Regions from separate parts of the Pseudomonas sp. G(2018) genome, predicted to be linked through region 3. Evidence: predicted binding sites of a transcription regulator. Region 3 holds the regulator's gene; each other region holds the start of a gene.
What was found. The regulator sigma-54, encoded in region 3, starts transcription at its own class of promoters, with help from an activator protein. The targets are predictions, from matches to a motif close to ANTGGCATNNANNTTGCTNT.
Positions count from the first base shown of each region.

Region 1: the regulator sigma-54 is predicted to act here: its motif matches at 3,932-3,951, upstream of FFS64_RS19385 (circularly permuted type 2 ATP-grasp protein).
Region 2: the regulator sigma-54 is predicted to act here: its motif matches at 5,189-5,208, upstream of FFS64_RS10975 (flagellar hook-length control protein FliK).

Region 1 covers NZ_SCOO01000021.1:26,513-33,291, forward strand. The annotation lists gene FFS64_RS19350 (ankyrin repeat domain-containing protein) at 1-465, shown strand, start outside; gene FFS64_RS19355 (hypothetical protein) at 563-1,093, shown strand; gene FFS64_RS19360 (PLDc N-terminal domain-containing protein) at 1,176-1,367, shown strand; gene speE (polyamine aminopropyltransferase) at 1,631-2,506, shown strand; gene FFS64_RS19375 (hypothetical protein) at 2,722-2,955, shown strand; gene FFS64_RS19380 (ribonuclease E inhibitor RraB) at 3,168-3,512, shown strand; gene FFS64_RS19385 (circularly permuted type 2 ATP-grasp protein) at 3,984-5,393, shown strand; gene FFS64_RS19390 (alpha-E domain-containing protein) at 5,406-6,356, shown strand; gene FFS64_RS19395 (transglutaminase family protein) at 6,353-6,779, shown strand, end outside.
Region 2 covers NZ_SCOO01000008.1:134,501-141,279, reverse strand. The annotation lists gene FFS64_RS11010 (DsbE family thiol:disulfide interchange protein) at 1-271, opposite strand, end outside; gene FFS64_RS11005 (heme lyase CcmF/NrfE family subunit) at 268-2,271, opposite strand; gene ccmE (cytochrome c maturation protein CcmE) at 2,274-2,729, opposite strand; gene ccmD (heme exporter protein CcmD) at 2,726-2,902, opposite strand; gene FFS64_RS10990 (heme ABC transporter permease) at 2,899-3,654, opposite strand; gene ccmB (heme exporter protein CcmB) at 3,753-4,421, opposite strand; gene ccmA (cytochrome c biogenesis heme-transporting ATPase CcmA) at 4,418-5,053, opposite strand; gene FFS64_RS10975 (flagellar hook-length control protein FliK) at 5,252-6,779, shown strand, end outside.
Region 3 covers NZ_SCOO01000015.1:59,310-66,088, forward strand. The annotation lists partial or broken gene FFS64_RS16195 (ZIP family metal transporter) at 1-85, shown strand, start outside; gene FFS64_RS16200 (HPr family phosphocarrier protein) at 157-432, opposite strand; gene rapZ (RNase adapter RapZ) at 448-1,305, opposite strand; gene ptsN (PTS IIA-like nitrogen regulatory protein PtsN) at 1,308-1,772, opposite strand; gene hpf (ribosome hibernation-promoting factor, HPF/YfiA family) at 1,785-2,093, opposite strand; gene FFS64_RS16220 (RNA polymerase factor sigma-54) at 2,168-3,661, opposite strand; gene lptB (LPS export ABC transporter ATP-binding protein) at 3,846-4,571, opposite strand; gene lptA (lipopolysaccharide transport periplasmic protein LptA) at 4,571-5,119, opposite strand; gene lptC (LPS export ABC transporter periplasmic protein LptC) at 5,106-5,678, opposite strand; gene FFS64_RS16240 (HAD family hydrolase) at 5,686-6,210, opposite strand; gene FFS64_RS16245 (KpsF/GutQ family sugar-phosphate isomerase) at 6,210-6,779, opposite strand, start outside.

The DNA of each region.
Region 1 (6,779 bases), on a different contig from region 3:
CAGGTATTCAACAAGGCGCGGGAGGGCGATGCGGCCATGATGGCTGCGCTACTGACCAAAGGCCTGCCGCCGAACCTGCGCAATCACAAGGGCGACACCTTGCTGATGCTGGCCGCGTACCACGGCCATGTGGACACCGTGAAAGTCCTGCTCGAACACAAGGCCGACCCGGAAATCCGCAACGATAACGGTCAGAGTCCGATCGCGGGTGCTGCCTTCAAGGGTGACCTGGCGGTGGTCACGGCACTGGTTGAAGGTGGCGCGCAAGTCGAGGGTTCGTCGTTCGACGGGCGTACGGCGTTGATGATGGCGGCGATGTTCAATCGCGTCGCCATCGTCGACTACCTGATCAGCAAAGGCGCCGACCCGAAAGCCAAGGACGCCAACGGCATTACGGCGCTGGATGCGGCGAAAACCATGGGTGCGGTTGATACCGTTGCGCAGCTGGAGAAACTGCTGGGCTAAACCCAAACCTGGAGCAACGCTTGCTCCTACAGTCATTGCACGGCGTAATGCGTTATCCTTCGCGCCCTCAAAACTCCCTCGCTACAGGATCTGCCCCATGAAAGCCGCACTCGTCGAACTCATCAGCAAAATCAGCTCCGGGTGCATGGGTGAAGACGAAATCCTCAAGGTCGCTGACGAAGCGGCCCAGGCGTACGCGGATCCACAGGGTTTTCTGAGCGCCAATCCGGACATCAACTACGACGACACTTTCCCGATTCCGCTGGGCGAGTGGGTGGTCGTCGGCAGTCTGCCCGAAACCGTGCTGTTCCAGGCAGACACTTACATGGACCTGTTCGCCCAGATCGTCGCCTCCTTCGGTCCGGGCGTCGAGTTCAACCTCAAGCCCAAGCAACTGGCCAAGACCGACGCCCTGACTGCGCTCAATCGCATCCAGGTACAAATGAGCAGCCTGAACAAGGAAAACGGTGGTTACACACTGATGAACTTCAGTCAGTTGCTCGACGACGAGCTGCAAGTGGTACTGGTCTACGGCAACGACGTGCCACGGGTACTCGAGTTGTGCGCCGAAGTTGGCATCGCTGCTGCGCCCGCCCTGGAAGCCTTGAAAGTGGCCATCCACGTCTGAGACGGTAAAGCTTTCAATAATACGGAACCCTTGGCCGGGCCGGCTATCCTAAGGGGGCATACCACTCTTCGGGAGCGTCACCATGGGTTCCACGTTCAACAGCCTGGTCGGCCTGATCATTCTCGCCCTGGACATCTGGGCCATCATCAACGTGCTGAAAAGTGGCGTCTCCACCGGGATGAAAATCATCTGGGTGCTGTTGATCCTGTTGCTGCCGGTTTTGGGCCTGATCATCTGGGCCATTGCCGGGCCACGGGGGGATGTACGGATTTGACCGAACTCTCGTAAATCACACCGAACCTGTGGGAGCGGGCTTGCCCGCGATGCAGGCGCCGCGGTCTGTCAGATACACCGAAGCGAATCCATCGCGGGCAAGCCACGCTCCCACAGGGATTGTTGCAAACCGATTAACTGAGGTTCGACCTGTCATGTTCCGCAACGTAGAATGCGCGCCTTTCCCGGGCAATCGAGGCGATCGATTGGCCATCATGGGCGGGTAACCGTCCGTTGCCACCCGCATTCATCGGAGCACTTCCCATGAGCACTACCCCAACCAGCGACTACCTGGAAACCCTCTACGAAGGCTACGGCCAGCGTTTTCGCATGGACAAACTGCTGCACGAAGTGCGCACCGAACACCAGCACCTCGTCATCTTCGAAAACCCGCGCATGGGCCGGGTCATGGCGCTGGACGGCGTGATCCAGACCACCGAAGCCGACGAGTTCATCTACCACGAGATGCTCACCCATGTGCCGATCCTCGCTCATGGCACCGCCAAGCGCGTGCTGATCATCGGCGGCGGCGACGGCGGCATGCTGCGTGAAGTCTCCAAGCACCGCAGCGTCGAACACATCACCATGGTCGAGATCGACGGCACTGTGGTTGATATGTGCAAGGAATTCCTGCCGAATCACTCCAAAGGTGCCTATGACGATCCACGTCTGAACCTGGTGATCGACGACGGCATGCGTTTCGTCGCCACCACCACTGAAAAGTTCGATGTGATCATTTCCGACTCCACCGACCCGATCGGCCCGGGCGAAGTGCTGTTCTCGGAAAACTTCTACCAGGCCTGCCATCGCTGCCTGAATGAAGGCGGCATCCTGGTGACGCAGAACGGCACGCCGTTCATGCAGATCGACGAAGTCAAAACCACCGCCGGTCGCCTGCGCAGTCTGTTCCCGGACTGGCACTTCTACCAGGCCGCGGTACCGACCTACATCGGCGGCTCGATGACCTTCGCTTGGGGCTCGACCAATACCGCTTATCGCAAGTTATCCCGTGAAACCCTGCAACAGCGCTTTGCAGGCAGCGGTATCGTCACGCGCTACTACAATCCGGAAATACACATCGGCGCCTTCGCTTTGCCACAGTACGTGCTGCAAGCAGTGGGCAAGCCAAGCAACGACTGAAGACCCTCTGTAGGAGCGAGCTTGCTCGCGATGGACTCGAGAGCGCCGTGTTTAGCCAGTAAACACGTTTAATCGTTAACGACCATCGCGAGCAAGCTCGCTTCTACAGGTTTTGTGTTTTTAGGCGAGTGCGATGTAATCCATTGGAACGATCAATTCGAGTTAAAGTCGAGATAGGTGTAAGCCCATTCGCGGGTTTGATAGAGGAGGCTCCGATGTCAAAGTGGAAAGTCACTTTCGTGGATGATCATGGTGAAACGATCGACGAAGTCTTCGAGTGCGAGGAATGCCCGAGTCACGAGCAGGCCGCCAGGCTCATCAAGGAACGGCTCCTCCCTGTCGCCGCCAAGCTGGATTTGAACGATCTGGAAGGGCGAACCCCTGACGCGAGCGTCAAAAACCTAAAAACCCAGAACAGCATTGAAATCCTCGGCATCACGCCAATCTGAACAACTCCTGTCACATTCTCAACCAGGCCTTGGCAGCGGCTCTATCCTGAGGCTACTCTGCAATCGAGATCAGCGAATGGATCGCTAAGGTCTGGTCTTGTCAGCTACATGCTTGTTTCCCGCCGGCACATCGGTTGCCGAAACGTCCGCAGCCATGGTTGCGTGCGCAGGGAGTACGGAAAGTCTATCCATCGGTTTGAGGAGGACGTTTCATGAGCACAGCCTATCAAGAAGACATCAGCAGCAGCGTGCTGCGCCGCATGAAAGAAGGCGGTTTCGACTTTTCACGATTCCATCCCATTGAGTTCTACGCCATTTTCCCGGATGAGGAGCGGGCACGCAGGGCGGCAGGTCATTTTCATCGTGGGGAATCCCTGAATGCGCAAGTCAGTGTGCGCGACGACGGTGCCTGGGCGCTGGAGTTAAGCAAGGTCATGTACGCCACCTATGATGACATCGGCGACTTCGAGCAAGGTTTCGAAGCGGTAGTCGAGCCATTGGGCGGCATCATTGAGGGCTGGGGAGTCAAGCAGGAGGTACGAGGGCGACTCGCATAACATTATGAACAGCAGCAACCAGCGATGACGGCTGACCTTCGGGTTGGCCGTTTTCGTTTTCGCAGAATAAAAACTGCGTTTCAACAAACCAAAAAAAAGCCACCTGAGCGGGTGGCTAAAAGGGAAGACCGGTAAGGAGGGAAACCGGTCGGAGCATGCCGGACCGGGTTGCCGGAGCAACCGAATAAGTGAGGCTGAAGACTTCATCAAACAGACGCTGGTGAAGTTTTTTCAGCGGATGCACGGATTATCCACAGCGTTAACCGGGCAGTGAAATCAACTCTGGCTATGCTGGTGATAGGCAACAACATTGCCTTGCAATGAAGCGGGGGCGATCAGGTTGGAGCAGTTACCGCACAGGATTGGTGCGGTGTCTGTGTATTGAATATCCAACTGATTGATATCAAAGCGTTTATGCCGATGGCACGGGCCTTGCGAAGGTCCGGACGTCCGGGTGACAAGGAGTACGGCATGATCCGCACCTATTTTGATGAGATGTACGATGCCGGCGGCCAGGTCCGCCCGCATTATCGGGAGTTTGCCCGTTGGCTGGCCGAAACGCCTGACGAGCTTCTGGCACAACGGCGACGCGAGGCCGATCTGTTATTTCATCGCGCCGGGATTACTTTCACGCTCTACGGTGATGAGCAGGGGACAGAGCGCCTGATTCCCTTCGACACCATTCCACGCAGCATCCCGGCCAGTGAATGGCGGGTGGTCGAGCGGGGCTGCATTCAGCGGGTCAAGGCGTTGAACATGTTCCTCGCCGACCTCTACCACGAGCAGCGGATCATCAAGGCCGGCATCATTCCGGCCGAGCAAGTGCTGGCCAACGAACAGTACCAGTTGGCGATGCAGGGGCTGGATCTGCACCGCGATATCTATTCGCATATCTCCGGTGTCGATCTGGTGCGCGACGGCGACGGCACGTACTACGTGCTCGAAGACAATCTGCGCACGCCCAGCGGTGTCAGCTACATGCTCGAAGACCGCAAGATGATGATGCGTCTTTTCCCCGAGCTGTTCGCGGCGCAACGCATCGCCCCCATCGATCACTATCCGAACCTGTTGCTCGATACGCTGAAAAGCTCCAGCCCGATCGACAACCCGAGCGTTGTAGTGCTGACGCCGGGGCGCTTCAACAGTGCGTTCTTCGAACATGCGTTTCTGGCGCGAGAGATGGGTGTGGAGCTGGTGGAAGGCGCGGACCTGTTCGTGCGTGACGACAAGGTCTTCATGCGCACCACCGATGGGCCGAAAGCCGTTGATGTGATTTATCGCCGCCTCGACGATGCGTTCCTTGACCCACTTGCCTTCAATCCGGAGTCGATGCTCGGCGTGCCGGGGCTGCTGTCATCCTATCGGTCCGGCAATGTGGTGCTGGCCAATGCCATTGGTACGGGGGTGGCGGATGACAAATCGGTGTACCCGTTTGTCACGGACATGATCCGGTTTTATCTGGACGAAGAGCCGATCCTGAAGAACGTGCCGACCTGGCAGTGTCGTAATCCGTCCGAGCTGTCCCATGTGCTGGCCAATCTGCCGGAACTGGTGGTCAAGGAAACCCAGGGTTCCGGCGGTTACGGGATGCTGGTGGGGCCGGCGGCGACCGCCGCGGAAATCGAAGCCTTCCGCGCAAGGATCATCGCCAAGCCCCATGCCTACATCGCGCAACCGACACTGTCGCTGTCGACCTGTCCGACCTTTGTCGAAAACGGCATCGCGCCGCGCCATATCGACTTGCGTCCGTTTGTGTTGTCTGGCCGCGAAACCCGGGTCGTGCCCGGCGGCTTGACCCGTGTCGCCCTGCGCGAAGGCTCACTGGTGGTGAATTCCTCCCAGGGTGGCGGAACCAAGGACACCTGGGTGGTCGAGGATTGAAGGAAGCCTGTCATGTTAAGTAGAACTGCCTCGGATTTGTATTGGATGTCGCGTTACCTGGAGCGGGCGGAAAACCTCGCACGGATGCTCGACATCAGTTATTCGCTGTCACTGATGCCGCAGGATGGTCGTGGCAACGGCTTGCACGAACTGGCCATGCCGCTGTTGATTACCGGCACCCTGGATGATTACCTCGAACGCCACGGCGAGTTGCATGCCGAACGGCTGCTGCATTTTTTCGCCCTGGATGCGGCGAATCCGGCGAGCATCTACAGCTGCCTGGGTGCGGCGCGTGCCAGTGCCCACGCGGTGCGTGGGCGAATCACCGCCGACATGTGGGAAAACATCAACGCGACCTGGCTGGAAATTCGCGGAATTGCCGAACAGGGCCTGAGTCGCTACGGCATGAGCCGTTTCTGTGAGTGGATCAAGGAGCGTTCCCACCTGTTCCGGGGCGCGTCCTACGGCACCATCATGCGCAACGATGCGTTCCGCTTCATTCGCCTGGGGACGTTCATTGAACGCGCTGACAACACCTTGCGCCTGCTCGATGCCCGTTACGAAATGGCCGGCGATCAGGCCGAAGCGGTCAGCGACGGCACGGCCCACGCGTATTACCAGTGGAGTGCCTTGCTGCGGGCCCTGTCGTCGTTCGAGGCCTATACCGAAATCTACCGTGACGCTCCCGGCGCCCGGCATGTGGCCGAGTTGCTGTTGTTGCGGGCCGACGTGCCGCGCTCGTTGCGCGCCTGCACCGAAGAAATCGACCAGATCCTTGCCCAGTTGCCGGGGGCCAATGGCCGACCGGCGCAACGCCTGGCGGCGGAAATGGACGCGCGCCTGCGCTACACCGGCATCACCGAAATCCTCGACGAAGGCCTGCACGCCTGGTTGACCGAGTTCATCCCGCTGGTGCGCCAGTTGGGCAACGCGATTCACAGTTCCTACCTGGAGGCTGCATGAGACTTTCCATTAGCCACGAGACCACCTATCACTACGAAGATCAGGTGCGGGCGAGCATCCAGTATCTGCGACTGACCCCCCACGACAGCGAGCGGCAGCACGTGCTCAGCTGGCAGCTCGACTTGCCGCGCCCGGTGCGTGCGCAACTCGATCCGTTCGGCAACATCCTGCATGTGCTGACCATGGACGAGCCTCACGAGGCGATCATCATCGGTGCCCGTGGCCAGGTCGACATCGACGAACTGCGCGAAGCCGAACACGAGAGTCAGTCGGCGTTGCCGTTCCTGCGTTTCACCCGCCTGACTGAAGCTGACGCGGCATTGCGCGCATTTGCCGAGAAGGAATGCAAGCAACGCCGCGATCGCACCGCGCTGATTGACCTGATGCATGGCCTGAACCAGCACATGACCTATACGCCGGGCG
Region 2 (6,779 bases), on a different contig from region 3:
CGCCCTTCTCGGCCAGTTTGTTCAGCACCGGGTGCTCGACCCGGCAGGAAATGCACCAGGTGCCCCAGACGTTGACCAGCGCCGGTTTGCCGAGGATATCGGCACGGGTCAGGGTCTTGTCGCCCTGCACCGCCGGCAGGGAAAACTCCGGGAATGGCTTGCCGATCATCGCCGAAGGCAACTCAGCCGGGTCCAGGTACAGACCGCGATACAGGAAAACAGCGACCACCAGAAAAATCGCCAGTGGCAACAGCATCAACCAACGTCTCATGCAGTAGCTCCCGACATGCCCAGCGCCTCACGCACGCGGCTTTTCACCTTGACCCGATAACGCCGGTCCAGCGCTGCCAGCAATCCGCCAAGTCCGGTCAGCAAGCCGCCGAACCAGATCCAGCGCACGAACGGTTTGACGTGAACGCGCACCGCCCAGGCACCCTCGCCCAGCGGTTCACCCAGGGCGACATAGAGGTCACGGGTAAAACCGGCGTCGATCCCGGCTTCGGTCATCACCGAATTCTGCACGGTGTAGAGGCGTTTTTCCGGGTGCAGCACGCTGACTTCCTGGCCGTCCTTGATCACTCGCACGGTGCCCTTGTCGGACGTGAAGTTCGGACCTTCGAAGTGCTTGGCGCCTTCGAACACGAACTGATAACCGCCCAACGCCATGGATTCGCCCGGTGCCAGGCGCAGATCGCGCTCGGCACTGTTCTGGCTCGACAGCACCACGCCCAGGGCGCAGACCGCAATGCCCAGGTGCGCGACCTGCATACCCCAGTAGCTGCGGGTCAGGGTCGGCAGGCCTTTGATCAGGCCCTTGTGCCGGGTCTTGTCGAAGATGTCTCGCACACCGGCCAGCAACACCCAGGCCGCGAGCATGAAGGTCGCCAGCACCGCCCAGTTGAAATCGCCGTAAGCGACACCGGCCACCACCGCCAGCGCAGCACTGCCGAGCAGTACCGGCGCCAGCATGCTCAGCAGCCACTTAACCGGGGTGTCTTTCCAGCGCACGATCACGCCGACCGCCATCACCAGCATCAGCAACGCCATCAACGGAATGAACAACGCGTTGAAGTACGGCGGGCCGACCGACAGCTTGGCGCCGGTCATCGCATCGAGAATCAGGGGATACAGGGTGCCGAGCAGAATCATCGACGCCGCCACCACCAGCACCAGGTTGTTGCCCAGTAGCAGGGTTTCCCGGGACCAGAGGTTGAAGCCGACCTGGCTCTTGACCACCGGCGCACGCAGGGCGAACAGCGTCAGCGAACCGCCGACCACGAACAGCAGGAAAATCAGGATGAACACGCCGCGCTCGGGATCGGAAGCAAAGGCGTGAACCGACGTCAGTACGCCGGAGCGCACGAGGAAAGTTCCCAGCAAGCTCAACGAGAACGCAGCGATGGCCAGCAACACGGTCCAGCTCTTGAACACGCCACGTTTTTCCGTGACCGCCAGCGAGTGGATCAGCGCAGTGCCCACCAGCCAAGGCATGAAGGAAGCGTTTTCCACCGGGTCCCAGAACCACCAGCCGCCCCAGCCGAGTTCGTAGTAGGCCCACCACGAGCCGAGGGTGATGCCGATACCGAGGAAGGCCCAGGCGACGATGGTCCACGGACGCGACCAGCGCGCCCACGCCGCATCGAGGCGACCGCCCAGCAGTGCGGCGATGGCGAAGGCGAAGGCCACGGAGAAACCGACATAGCCCATGTAGAGCATCGGCGGGTGCACAATCAGGCCGATGTCTTGCAGCAGCGGGTTAAGGTCGCGACCGTCCGCCGGAATCTGCGGCAGGATGCGTTCGAACGGGTTCGAGGTGAGGATCAGGAACAGCAGGAAACCAATGCTGATCATGCCCATCACCGCCAGCACCCGCGCCAGCATCACTTGCGGCAACTGCCGGGAGAACACCGACACGGCGAAGGTCCAGCCACCGAGGATCAGTGCCCAGAGCAGCAACGAACCTTCGTGTGCGCCCCACACGGCGCTGAATTTGTAGTACCACGGCAACGCGCTGTTGGAGTTGCTGGCCACATAGGCGACAGAGAAGTCGTCGGCCATGAACGCGTAGGTCAGGCAACCAAAGGCGAACAGCAGAAAGGCGAACTGGCCCCACGCGGCCGGCTGGGCCAGGCTCATCCACAAACGGTCGCCACGCCAGGCGCCGAGCAAGGGCACTACGGCCTGTACCAAGGCAAAACACAGCGCCAGAATCATGGCCAGGTGGCCCAGTTCTGGTATGAAAAGCACTGGAATAAAAATGCCGGAAGTCATCATCAACCCTCCTTGGCGGGTGTGGGGGCGGATTGACCACTGTCTTTCAACGCCTTGGTCACTTCCGGCGGCATGTACTTCTCGTCGTGCTTGGCCAGCACTTCATCGGCCACCACCACGCCATCGGCATTGAGTTTACCCAGGGCGACGATGCCCTGCCCTTCGCGGAACAGGTCCGGCAGGATGCCGCGATAGGTGATGGTCACGGACTTGTTGAAGTCGGTGACGATGAATTTGACGTCCAGGGAATCGCCGGAGCGCTGCAACGAGCCGGCCTCGACCATACCGCCGGCGCGAATGCGCGTGTCATGGGGCGCTTCGCCGTTGGCGATCTGGGTCGGGGTGTAGAACAGATTGATGTTTTGCTGCAGGGCGCTCAGGGCCAGGCCGACGGCAGCGCCGACCCCGACCAGAATCGCGAGAATGATGGTAAGACGCTTTTTACGCAGCGGATTCACTTGCCGTTCTCCCGGCGCAGACGACGCGCCTCTTGTTGCAGATACCGCTTGCGGGCCAGGATCGGCGCCGCCACGTTGAGGGCCAGTACCACCAGGCAAATGCCGTAGGCCGACCAGACATAAAGGCCGTGATGGCCCATGGCGATGAAGTCGCCGAATGAAGCAAAACTCATCGAGCGACCTCCAGGCTGTTCTGAACTTCGGCTTTCACCCAACTGGCCCGCGCCTCGCGCTTGAGCACTTCAAGGCGCATGCGCAGCAGCAACACGGCGCCGAAGAAGCAGTAAAACCCGAGTGCCGTCAGCAGCAGCGGCAGCCACATTTCAGCGGGCATCGCCGGTTTTTCGGTGAGGGTAAAGGTTGCGCCCTGATGCAGGGTGTTCCACCACTCCACCGAGTACTTGATGATCGGGATATTGATCACGCCGACAATTGCCAATACCGCGCAGGCCTTGGCCGCACTGTCACGATTGCTGATAGCGTTGCCCAGCGCAATGAGACCGAAGTACAGAAAAAGCAGAATCAACATGGACGTAAGGCGTGCATCCCAGACCCACCACGACCCCCAGGTCGGCTTGCCCCAGATTGCACCGGTGACCAGCGCCACGGTGGTCATCCAGGCACCGATGGGCGCCGCGCATTGCAGGGCGACATCGGCCAGTTTCATTTTCCACACCAGCCCGACGACGCCGCACACGGCCAGCATCACATAGATGGACTGCGCCAGCATGGCGGACGGAACGTGGATATAAATGATGCGAAAGCTGTTGCCTTGCTGATAGTCCGGCGGCGCGAAGGCCAAGCCCCAGACTACACCGATGGTGATCAGCAGTAAGGCTGCGATGCTCAACCACGGCAGCATCTTGCCGCTGATGCCGTAGAACCACTTGGGTGAGCCGAGCTTATGAAACCAGGTCCAGTTCATTACTGTTTCCATCACGGTTGCCGCTCCTCATCACGAAGCAGCCAAAAGGGTCAGCCTTTCTTCAAAAGAAGTGATCAATTTTTGATCAGGCCTCATTATTATTCGCCGACGCTGATCTTCAGGCCAGCGGCTATTGCAAAAGGTGTCAGGGTTATCGCCAGGGCGGTCAGGCTACCAAGCCACAAGAGATAACCGGTCGCCGGCATGCCCTGCAGGGCTGCCTGCAAGGCGCCACTGCCGAGAATCAACACCGGGATGTACAACGGCAGAATCAGCAACGCTAGCAACAGGCCACCGCGCTTCAAACCGACCGTCAGGGCCGCGCCCACCGCACCGAGCAGGCTCAGCACCGGTGTACCCAGCAATAAAGAAAGCAGCAACACCGGCAGACAGGCGGCAGGCAAACCGAGCATCAACGCCAGCAAGGGAGCGAGCAAAACCAGTGCCAGGCCGGAAAACGCCCAGTGTGCCAGCACCTTGGCCAAAACCAGAAGAGGCAGGGGGTGCGGCGAAAGGACCCACTGTTCCAGCGAGCCGTCTTCGAAATCACTGCGGAAAAGCCCGTCCAGCGAGAGCAAAACCGATAAAAGGGCTGCCACCCAGACCAGTCCCGGGGACAAGGTTTGCAACAATTGAGACTCGGGACCGACCGCCAAGGGGAACAGGGAAACGACGATGGCGAAAAACACCAGCGGATTGGCCAGCTCCGCGGGACGGCGGAACAGCAGACGGGCCTCACGGGCGACCAACAGGCCAAAAACACTCATACGGCCCATTTCCCCAGATCAATGTCACGATAGCTGGCCGGCATGCGGCTCAGTGTGTGGTGGGTGGTCAACACCACCATGCCGCCGCGTTCGCAGTGGCCGGCCAGGTGTTCTTCCAACTGCGCCACGCCTTGCTTGTCGAGGGCGGTGAAGGGTTCATCGAGAATCCAGAGCGGCGGGCTGTCCAGATAAAGACGCGCCAGTGCAACACGGCGCTGCTGCCCAGCGGATAGCGTGTGGCAGGGAACATCTTCAAAACCGCGCAATCCGACCGCTGCCAGGGCTTGCCAGATGGCTTCGTGGGAGGCTGGTTGATGCAGGGCACAGAGCCAGCTGAGGTTCTCTTCCGGCGTCAGCAGATCCTTGATCCCCGCCGCATGACCGATCCACAGCAGGTTGCGCGCCAGTTCCGTGCGTTGTTCGTTGAGCGGTTGGCCATTGAGCAGCACTTGACCGGCCGTCGGGTGCATCAGCCCCGAAAGCAGGCGTAACAGACTGGTCTTGCCACTGCCGTTTGGGCCACTGATTTGCACCATTTCGCCACTGGCCAGTCTCAAATCGAGATTTTCGAAGAGCAGCCGAAGGTCTCGCTCACAGGCAAGGGCAACGGTTTGCAGGACAGGACTGGTCAAGGGTTCACGGGCCTTATACGGTTCAAGTCGGCTCTGGCGCGGCCGTTAAAGAGATGCAGAATAGATGTATTGGCGGCCCGAACTAGCGAGCTGCGTCAAATAATTGCAATGTTTCCGGCACTCTGTATACAACGCGGCGGCATTATACATGCCCTTTCCTACTCTAAAGAGTGCATTTTCCCAAGGTTGTGACCGCGTATGACAGGCGAAATGAACATCCTCCCGCTACCGCAGACCACCCCGGCGACCACGCGTCCGCTGGCGGTCAGTGGCGAATTGCTCAAGCTGCTGACACCCATCGAGGGCCTGATCACTGCCGGTCAGACGGCCAAGGCCGAGGTGTTGTCGCTCAAGCAGGCGGATCAGACTTTTCAGCTGCTGCTCAAGGTCACCCTTGATAGCGGACGCCAAACCACAGTCCAGGCCACCAGCAACCTGCCGTTGGCCCAGGGTACAAGCATCGCGGTCACCCAGCCTTCAGCAGGGAACCTGGCCGTCACGGTGCAACAGGCCATCGCCTCCAGCGTCGCCACCCTCACCCGCCTAGACACCACGCAGTTGCCGGTCGGCACCCTGTTGCAGGGCAAAGTGCTGACCTCCCAGGTGTTGCCGCAAGTGCCGGGGCAACCGACGGTATTTCGCTCGATGGTCAGCCTGCTCAATACTGCCTTGAGCGGCAGCACCTTGAGCATCGACAGCCCACAGCCATTGCGCATCGGCACCTTGCTCAGCGCCCAGGTGCAGGACACCCAGACCTTGAAGTTCGTGCCCTTGAGCAGCCGCCAGGAGCAATTGGCGGTGACCCAGCAACTGGTCGGCCAACAGAGCCGTCAGGGATCGCTGGATGGTTTGCTCAAGCTGCTGCAAAACCTGCCAGCTTCAAATCAGACCTCAAGCGACTTGCGCGTGATCGTGGACAAATTGCTCGCCGGCCTGCCGGACGTACAGCAACTGAGTTCCCCCAAAGGTTTGGCCCTGGCACTGGCCAGCAGCGGCGCGTTCCTCGAAACGAAACTGCTGACCGGGCAGAACCCGGCGCTCGCGCCCGACATGAAGGCCGATCTGCTCAAGCTGATTGCGCAACTGACGCCAGGGCTGCCCGCCAGCACCAACCTCAGCGCGATCATCGCCGCCAACACCCTGGCCCAGGCCATGCCGAGCTTCGTGCGCAATGCCCTGGGCATGCTCGGGCAAGTCAGTGCCAAACCGTCGCCCACCGGCTTCCCGCTGCCCGAGCGCCTGTTGCAGAACGCCGAAGGCGAAGATGATCTCGAACACCTGCTGCGCCTGGCCGCGGCAGCGGTTTCACGCCTGCAGAGCCATCAACTGTCAAGCCTGGAGCAGACCGGTGTTACCAGTGACGGCCGCCTGATGAGTACCTGGCAACTGGAAGTTCCGATGCGCAACCTGCAGGACATCGTGCCGTTGCAGATCAAGTTCCAGCGTGAAGAAGCGCCAGACAAGGAACAACCCCATGAACGCCGTGACGAGCGAGAGCCCAAGCAACAACTGTGGCGCGTCGAGTTGGCGTTCGATATGGAGCCGCTGGGGCCGATGCAGATTCAGGCACAACTGATCAAGGGCTGTCTCTCCAGCCAGCTCTGGGCCGAACGGCCGTACACCGCCAGCCTGATCGAAAACAACCTGGCCGCACTGCGTCAACGCCTGCAGGCCTCGGGGCTGAACGTCGGCGATCTTGATTGCCATCAGGGCAAGCCGCTTCAAG
Region 3 (6,779 bases):
GCGGCACGGTCACGACAGGCTGGCCAGCCTTGGGTTGCTGGTCGGGTTCTGTTTGATGATGGTGATGGATACCGCGTTAGCGTAAAAAAGATCGCAGCCTGCGGCAACTCCTGCGAATCAGGTGCAGGAGCTGCCGCAGGCTGCGATCTTTTGACGTTATTCGCCTTCGTCGAAGTAGTTATTGATCAAGGCCACCAGCGCATCCATCGCTTCCTGCTCCTGTTCGCCTTCCGTACTCAGATGGATTCTGGTGCCCTTGCCGGCGGCGAGCATCATCATGGCCATGATGCTTTTGCCGTCGACGGTGGATTCTGGTGTGCGTCCAACCCTGATCGTGCATTCCTTGAATTGGCCGGCAACCCCAACGAACTTTGCAGACGCCCGGGCATGCAAGCCCAGCTTATTGATGATTTCGATTTCCAGAGCAGGCATCGCGATGTGAATCCTTTAACTGAGGTCGCGGTGGCGGACCTGGACGTTCTTCAGGGATTGCTGCAGGGTCTTGCCCAGACGTTCGGTCAGGTAGACAGAGCGGTGATGCCCGCCGGTGCAACCGATGGCGATGGTGACATACGCGCGGTTGCTGGCAGCAAAGCGGGGTAACCATTTGAGCAGATAGGTGGAGATGTCCTGGAACATCTCTTCGACATCCGGCTGTGCCGCCAGGTACTCGGCAACCGGCTGATCGAGTCCGGACTGCGCGCGTAACTCCGGTTTCCAGTAAGGATTGGGCAAGCAGCGCACATCGAACACCAGGTCGGCGTCGACCGGCATGCCACGCTTGAAGCCGAAAGACTCCACCAGGAACGCTGTTCCGGGCTCCGGCTGGTTCAGCAGGCGCAGCTTGATGGTATCGCGCAGCTGATACAGGTTCAGGTTGGTGGTATTGACCTTGAGATCGGCCAGGTCGGCAATGGGGCCGAGCAGGTTCGTTTCGTCCGCGATGGCTTCGGCCAGCGAGCGATTGGCGCTGCTCAGCGGGTGGCGACGGCGGGTTTCCGAGAAGCGTTTGAGCAGGGTTTCTTCGTCGGCATCCAGATACAGCACATCGCACTGGATGTGACGGCTGCGTACTTCTTCCAGCAGCTCGGGAAACCGCGATAGGTGGCTTGGCAGGTTGCGCGCATCGATGGATACGGCAACCAGCGGCTGTGACAGCTCGGTATGAATCAACGCGCGTTCGGCCAGTTCCGGCAGCAACCCGGCAGGCAGGTTGTCGATGCAGTAGTAGCCGTTGTCCTCGAGTACATCGAGGGCGGTACTTTTACCTGAGCCGGAGCGGCCGCTGACGATGATCAAGCGCATGATTACTGCCCGTTTTGCTCGTCCAGGACAACCTGATACAAGGCTTGATTGCTCGGGGCGCTGCGCAGTTTGTCGCGCACGTCCTTGCGGTCGAGCATGCTGGCAATCTGACGCAACAACTCAAGGTGCGCATCGGTGGCAGCTTCCGGGACCAGTAGTACAAACAGTAGGTCAACCGGGGCGCCGTCGATGGCGTCGAAATCTATAGGGGCGTCCAGGTGCATCAAGGCACTGATGGGCGCGTTGCAACCCTTGAGGCGGCAATGAGGAATGGCTATGCCGTTGCCAAAACCAGTCGAGCCGAGTTTTTCGCGGGCGATCAAAGCCTCGAAGACATCTTGCATCTCCAGATCCGGCACTTCGCGATGGATAAGGTTGGCAATTTGCTCGAGGGCTTTCTTTTTGCTGCCGCCCGGCACGTTCACCAGGGAACGGCCGGGGGTCAGGATGCTTTCAAGTCGGATCATGGGTTGGGAGTGTTAACGACCGGTAGCGCCCTGGAGGAGGCTCTGGGTCTTTTCCTTATGCTTTTTGAGTTGTTTATCCAGCTTGTCGGTCAAGGCGTCGATCGCCGCGTACATATCGGTATGTTCCGCGTTCGCGACCACTTCATTGCCGGGAATATGCAGCGTGGCTTCGATTTTCTGCTTCAGCTTTTCGACCGTCATCGTGACCTGCACGTTGGTGATCTTGTCGAAATGTCGCTCCAATCGTTCGAGTTTTTCGCCGATGTAGGTGCGAAGAGGTTCGGTCACTTCCAGTTGGTGTCCACTGATGTTGACTTGCATACAGCTTCTCCTTCGTTGCCAGTGCATAAAGCGGCAGATCCGATGATCTGCCACTGGAACGCTGTGGCGTGGCTCTACATCAACCGCTTGCGTTCGCTCGAAGGCGCGATCCCGAGGGATTCGCGGTACTTGGCGACGGTGCGGCGAGCCACCTGAATGCCTTGTGCCTCCAGTAAACCAGCGATCTTGCTGTCACTCAACGGCTTTTTCTGATTTTCCGCAGCAACCAGTTTTTTGATGATCGCGCGGATCGCCGTGGACGAGCATTCGCCGCCTTCGGAGGTGCTGACGTGACTGGAGAAAAAGTATTTCAGTTCATAGATACCCCGGGGGGTATGCATGAATTTCTGCGTGGTCACCCGTGAGATCGTCGACTCGTGCATGCCGACCGCTTCAGCGATGTCATGCAGGACCAGCGGCTTCATCGCCTCGTCGCCATACTCCAGGAAACCGCGCTGATGCTCGACAATCTGGGTGGCTACTTTCATCAGGGTTTCGTTGCGGCTTTGCAGGCTCTTGATGAACCAGCGGGCCTCCTGCAGCTGATTGCGCATGAAGGTGTTGTCGGCACTGGTATCGGCGCGGCGCACGAAGCCGGCGTATTGGGCATTGACTCGCAGCCGTGGCACCGACTCCTGATTGAGTTCAACCAGCCAGCGCTCGTTGTCCTTGCGCACGATCACGTCGGGGACCACATATTCGGCTTCGGTAGACTCGATCTGCGAGCCTGGGCGCGGATTGAGGCTCTGGACCAGTTCGATCACCTGGCGCAGTTCGTCTTCCTTGAGCTTCATGCGGCGCATCAGCTGGCTGTAGTCACGGCTGCCGAGCAAGTCGATGTAATCGGTGACCAGGCGTTTGGCTTCGGCCAGCCAGGGTGTTTTGGCTGGCAGTTGGCGCAATTGCAGCAGCAGGCATTCACCCAGGTTACGGGCGCCGATGCCGGCGGGTTCGAATTGCTGGATGCGGTGCAGGACGGCTTCGATTTCGTCCAGTTCGATGTCCAGTTCCGGATCGAAGGCTTCGAGGATTTCCTCGAGCGTTTCGTCCAGATAACCCTGATTGTTGATGCAGTCGATCAGGGTCACGGCAATCAGCCGGTCGGTGTCGGACATCGGGGCCAGGTTCAATTGCCAGAGCAGGTGGCTTTGCAGGCTTTCGCCGGCTGATGTGCGGGTGGTGAAGTCCCACTCGTCGTCATCGTTGCTGGGAAGGCTGCTGGCGCTGGTCTGGTAGACGTCTTCCCATGCCGTATCGACGGGAAGTTCGTTGGGGATGCGTTCGTTCCAGTCGCCTTCGTCGAGGTTATCAACCGTCGGCGCGCTTTCCTGGTAGGAGGGTTCCTGGATGTCGGTGTTGGGCTTCTGTTCGGCGTTGTCGGCCAAGGGGTCCGTGTTGTCGAAGTCGTCGCCTTCTTCCTGGCGCTCGAGCATCGGATTGGACTCCAGGGCCTCCTGGATTTCCTGCTGCAGGTCCAGGGTCGACAATTGGAGCAGGCGGATGGCCTGTTGCAGCTGCGGTGTCATCGTCAGCTGCTGGCCCATTCTCAAGACTAGCGATGGTTTCATGGCAGGGGCTTAACACCTTATTCGCCGGCGCACATGCGCCATCCACTACAGGGGCGCCGGAGCGCCAAACATAAGCAAATTATATGCCCGAAGTTGCGGTGTTTGCCTAGAGCGCTGTAACAATAAAAAAGTATTGATTTTTTATCGAGACAAGCGCTCGGTCGACTAGCCAGCACTTCAGTGCTTACAGGCGGAACTCATGGCCCAGGTACACTTCCTTGACCAGGTCGTTGGCCAGGATGGTGTCGGAGTCGCCTTCGGCGATCAGTTGGCCATCGTTGACGATGTAGGCTGTTTCGCAGATATCCAGGGTTTCACGGACGTTGTGGTCAGTGATCAGCACGCCAATGCCCTTGGCCTTGAGGTGGTGGATGATCTGTTTGATGTCGCCCACCGAAATCGGGTCCACGCCGGCGAAGGGTTCGTCGAGCAGGATGAATTTCGGGTTGGTGGCCAGTGCGCGGGCGATTTCCACGCGGCGGCGTTCGCCACCGGACAGGCTCATACCGAGGTTGTCGCGGATGTGGCTGATGTGGAACTCCTGCAGCAGGCTTTCCAGCTCCTGACGACGATCGGCCTTGTCGAGTTCCTTGCGGGTCTCGAGGATGGCCATGATGTTGTCGGCCACCGACAGTTTGCGGAAGATCGACGCTTCTTGCGGCAGATAGCCGATACCGGCCTTCGCACGACCGTGCATAGGCTGGTGGCTGACGTCCAGGTCGTCGATCAGGACGCGGCCTTGATCGGCCCGTACCAGGCCAACGATCATGTAGAAGCAGGTGGTCTTGCCGGCGCCGTTGGGGCCAAGCAGGCCGACGATCTGACCGCTGTCGATGGACAGGCTGACGTCACGCACGACCTGGCGGCTCTTGTAGCTCTTGGCCAGATGCTGAGCTTTCAGAGTTGCCATTACTGGGCCTTTTGCTCGTCGGTTTTCTTTTTCGGCTGGATCACCATGTCGATGCGTGGGCGCGCTTCGGTGACTTTGCTGCCTGTGGCGCGACCGGCGCTGGCCAGCTTTTTAACGGTGTCGTAGACGATTTTTTCGCCCTGGGTGACGTTGTTGTCCTTGTCGACGACTTTGGCGCGATCGATCAGCACGACGCGGTTTTGCGTTGCGTGATACTGGATGGTCACGCCCCAGCCTTGAACCGGCTTGGCATCGCCCGCGGTTTGCACTTGTTCGAAGTAGGCGAGGTTGCCCACGGACGTCACCACATCGATATCGCCGTTAGGTGCGCGGGTCATGGTCACTTTGTTGCCGGTGACCTTCATCGAGCCTTGGGTGATGATCACGTCGCCCGTGTAGGTGGCGATACCGTTCTTGTCGTCCAGCTGGGCGTCGTCGGCCTGAATGCGGATAGGCTGCTGTTGGTCATCCGGCAGGGCCCAGGCGCTCACGCTTCCCAGTGCTGCGCCCAGACTGAGCAAAATAGGGAGGGTTTTAACGAGCCTCATACTGTCCTCTTACGTTCGAGAGCAGGTGTATCCTGCTTTCTTTCAAGTACGCTTTCATTCCGTTGCCTGTCGATACGCCGCCAGCGCCGTCGATTCTAACGGGTTGCTCGGTCTGCGCATATTGCTTCTGCGGGAACACTGTCATGCGAGTGGTGGTGATCAGGGTCCTGCGGTTTTTCTCGTCGAAACGCGTGATACGTACCGAATCGATCAGCTCGACCTGTGTGCCGTCGGGATTGACTTCGCCCTTTTCGCTCTGGACGTGCCACGGGAACTCGGTGCCGCGGAACATGTTCAAGTCGGGATTGGTCAGCAAGGTCACTTCGGTGACTTTGAGGTGTTCGACCTTGTCCGACGTCATTTCGTATTGCAGTTTGCCGTCCGGCAGGAACTGCACGCTGTGGGCGTTGATGGCGTAATAGTCGATTGCGCTGTTGTCGACTTGCGCAACAGGCTTGTCGAGGAAGCGTTCCGGGCTGATGTTCCAGTAGCCGACCGCGGCGAAAATCGCCGCGATGCAACCGAATACCAGGATGTTGCGGATCTTTTTGCTCAGCATGTCTGGCTCACAGGTACGCGGCATTGGCCGCATCGAGGCGGCCCTGGGCGCGCAGGATCAATTCGCAGAATTCGCGGGCGGCACCTTCGCCGCCGCGGGCCTGGGTGATGCCATGGGCGTGTTCGCGCACGAAACTGGCGGCATTGGCGACTGCCATTCCCAAGCCTACGCGGCGAATCACCGGCAGATCAGGCAGGTCGTCACCAAGGTAAGCGACCTGTTCATAGCTTAGGTTGAGTTGGCCAAGAAGCTCGTCAAGCACCACCAGTTTGTCTTCGCGTCCCTGGTACAGGTGTGGAATGCCGAGGTTCTTCGCTCGCCGCTCGACCACCGGGGTCTTGCGGCCGCTGATGATGGCTGTCTGTACGCCGGCGGCCATCAGCATCTTGATGCCTTGGCCGTCGAGGGTGTTGAACGTCTTGAATTCGCTGCCGTCTTCGAGGAAGTACAGGCGTCCGTCGGTGAGGACGCCGTCGACATCGAACACCGCCAGTTTAATCTGTTGGCCGCGCTTCAGCAGGTCCGTGTTCATTACATTACTCCCGCGCGCAGCAAGTCGTGCATGTTCAAGGCGCCGACTGGGCGGTCCTCGCCATCGACCACCACCAGCGCGTTGATTTTATGGTCTTCCATGATTTTCAGGGCCTCGGCGGCGAGCATTTCGGCGCGGGCGGTCTTGCCGTGGGCGGTCATGACCTGATCGATGGTGACGCTGTGGATATCGATTGTGCGATCCAGGGTGCGGCGCAAATCACCGTCGGTGAAGATCCCGGCCAATTTGCCGTCGGCTTCAAGGATTACGGTCATGCCCAGTCCCTTGCGGGTCATTTCCATCAACGCATCCTTGAGCAGGGTACCGCGCTGAACCTGTGGCAGCTCTTGCCCGGCGTGCATGACGTTTTCCACTTTCAGCAGCAGGCGTCGGCCCAATGCACCGCCGGGATGGGAAAAGGCGAAGTCTTCGGCAGTAAACCCACGGGCTTCCAGTAGGGCCACGGCCAGGGCATCGCCCATGACCAGCGCGGCGGTAGTCGAAGAGGTGGGCGCCAGGTTCAGTGGGCAGGCTTCATGCTCGACATGCACATTGAGGTTGACCTCGGC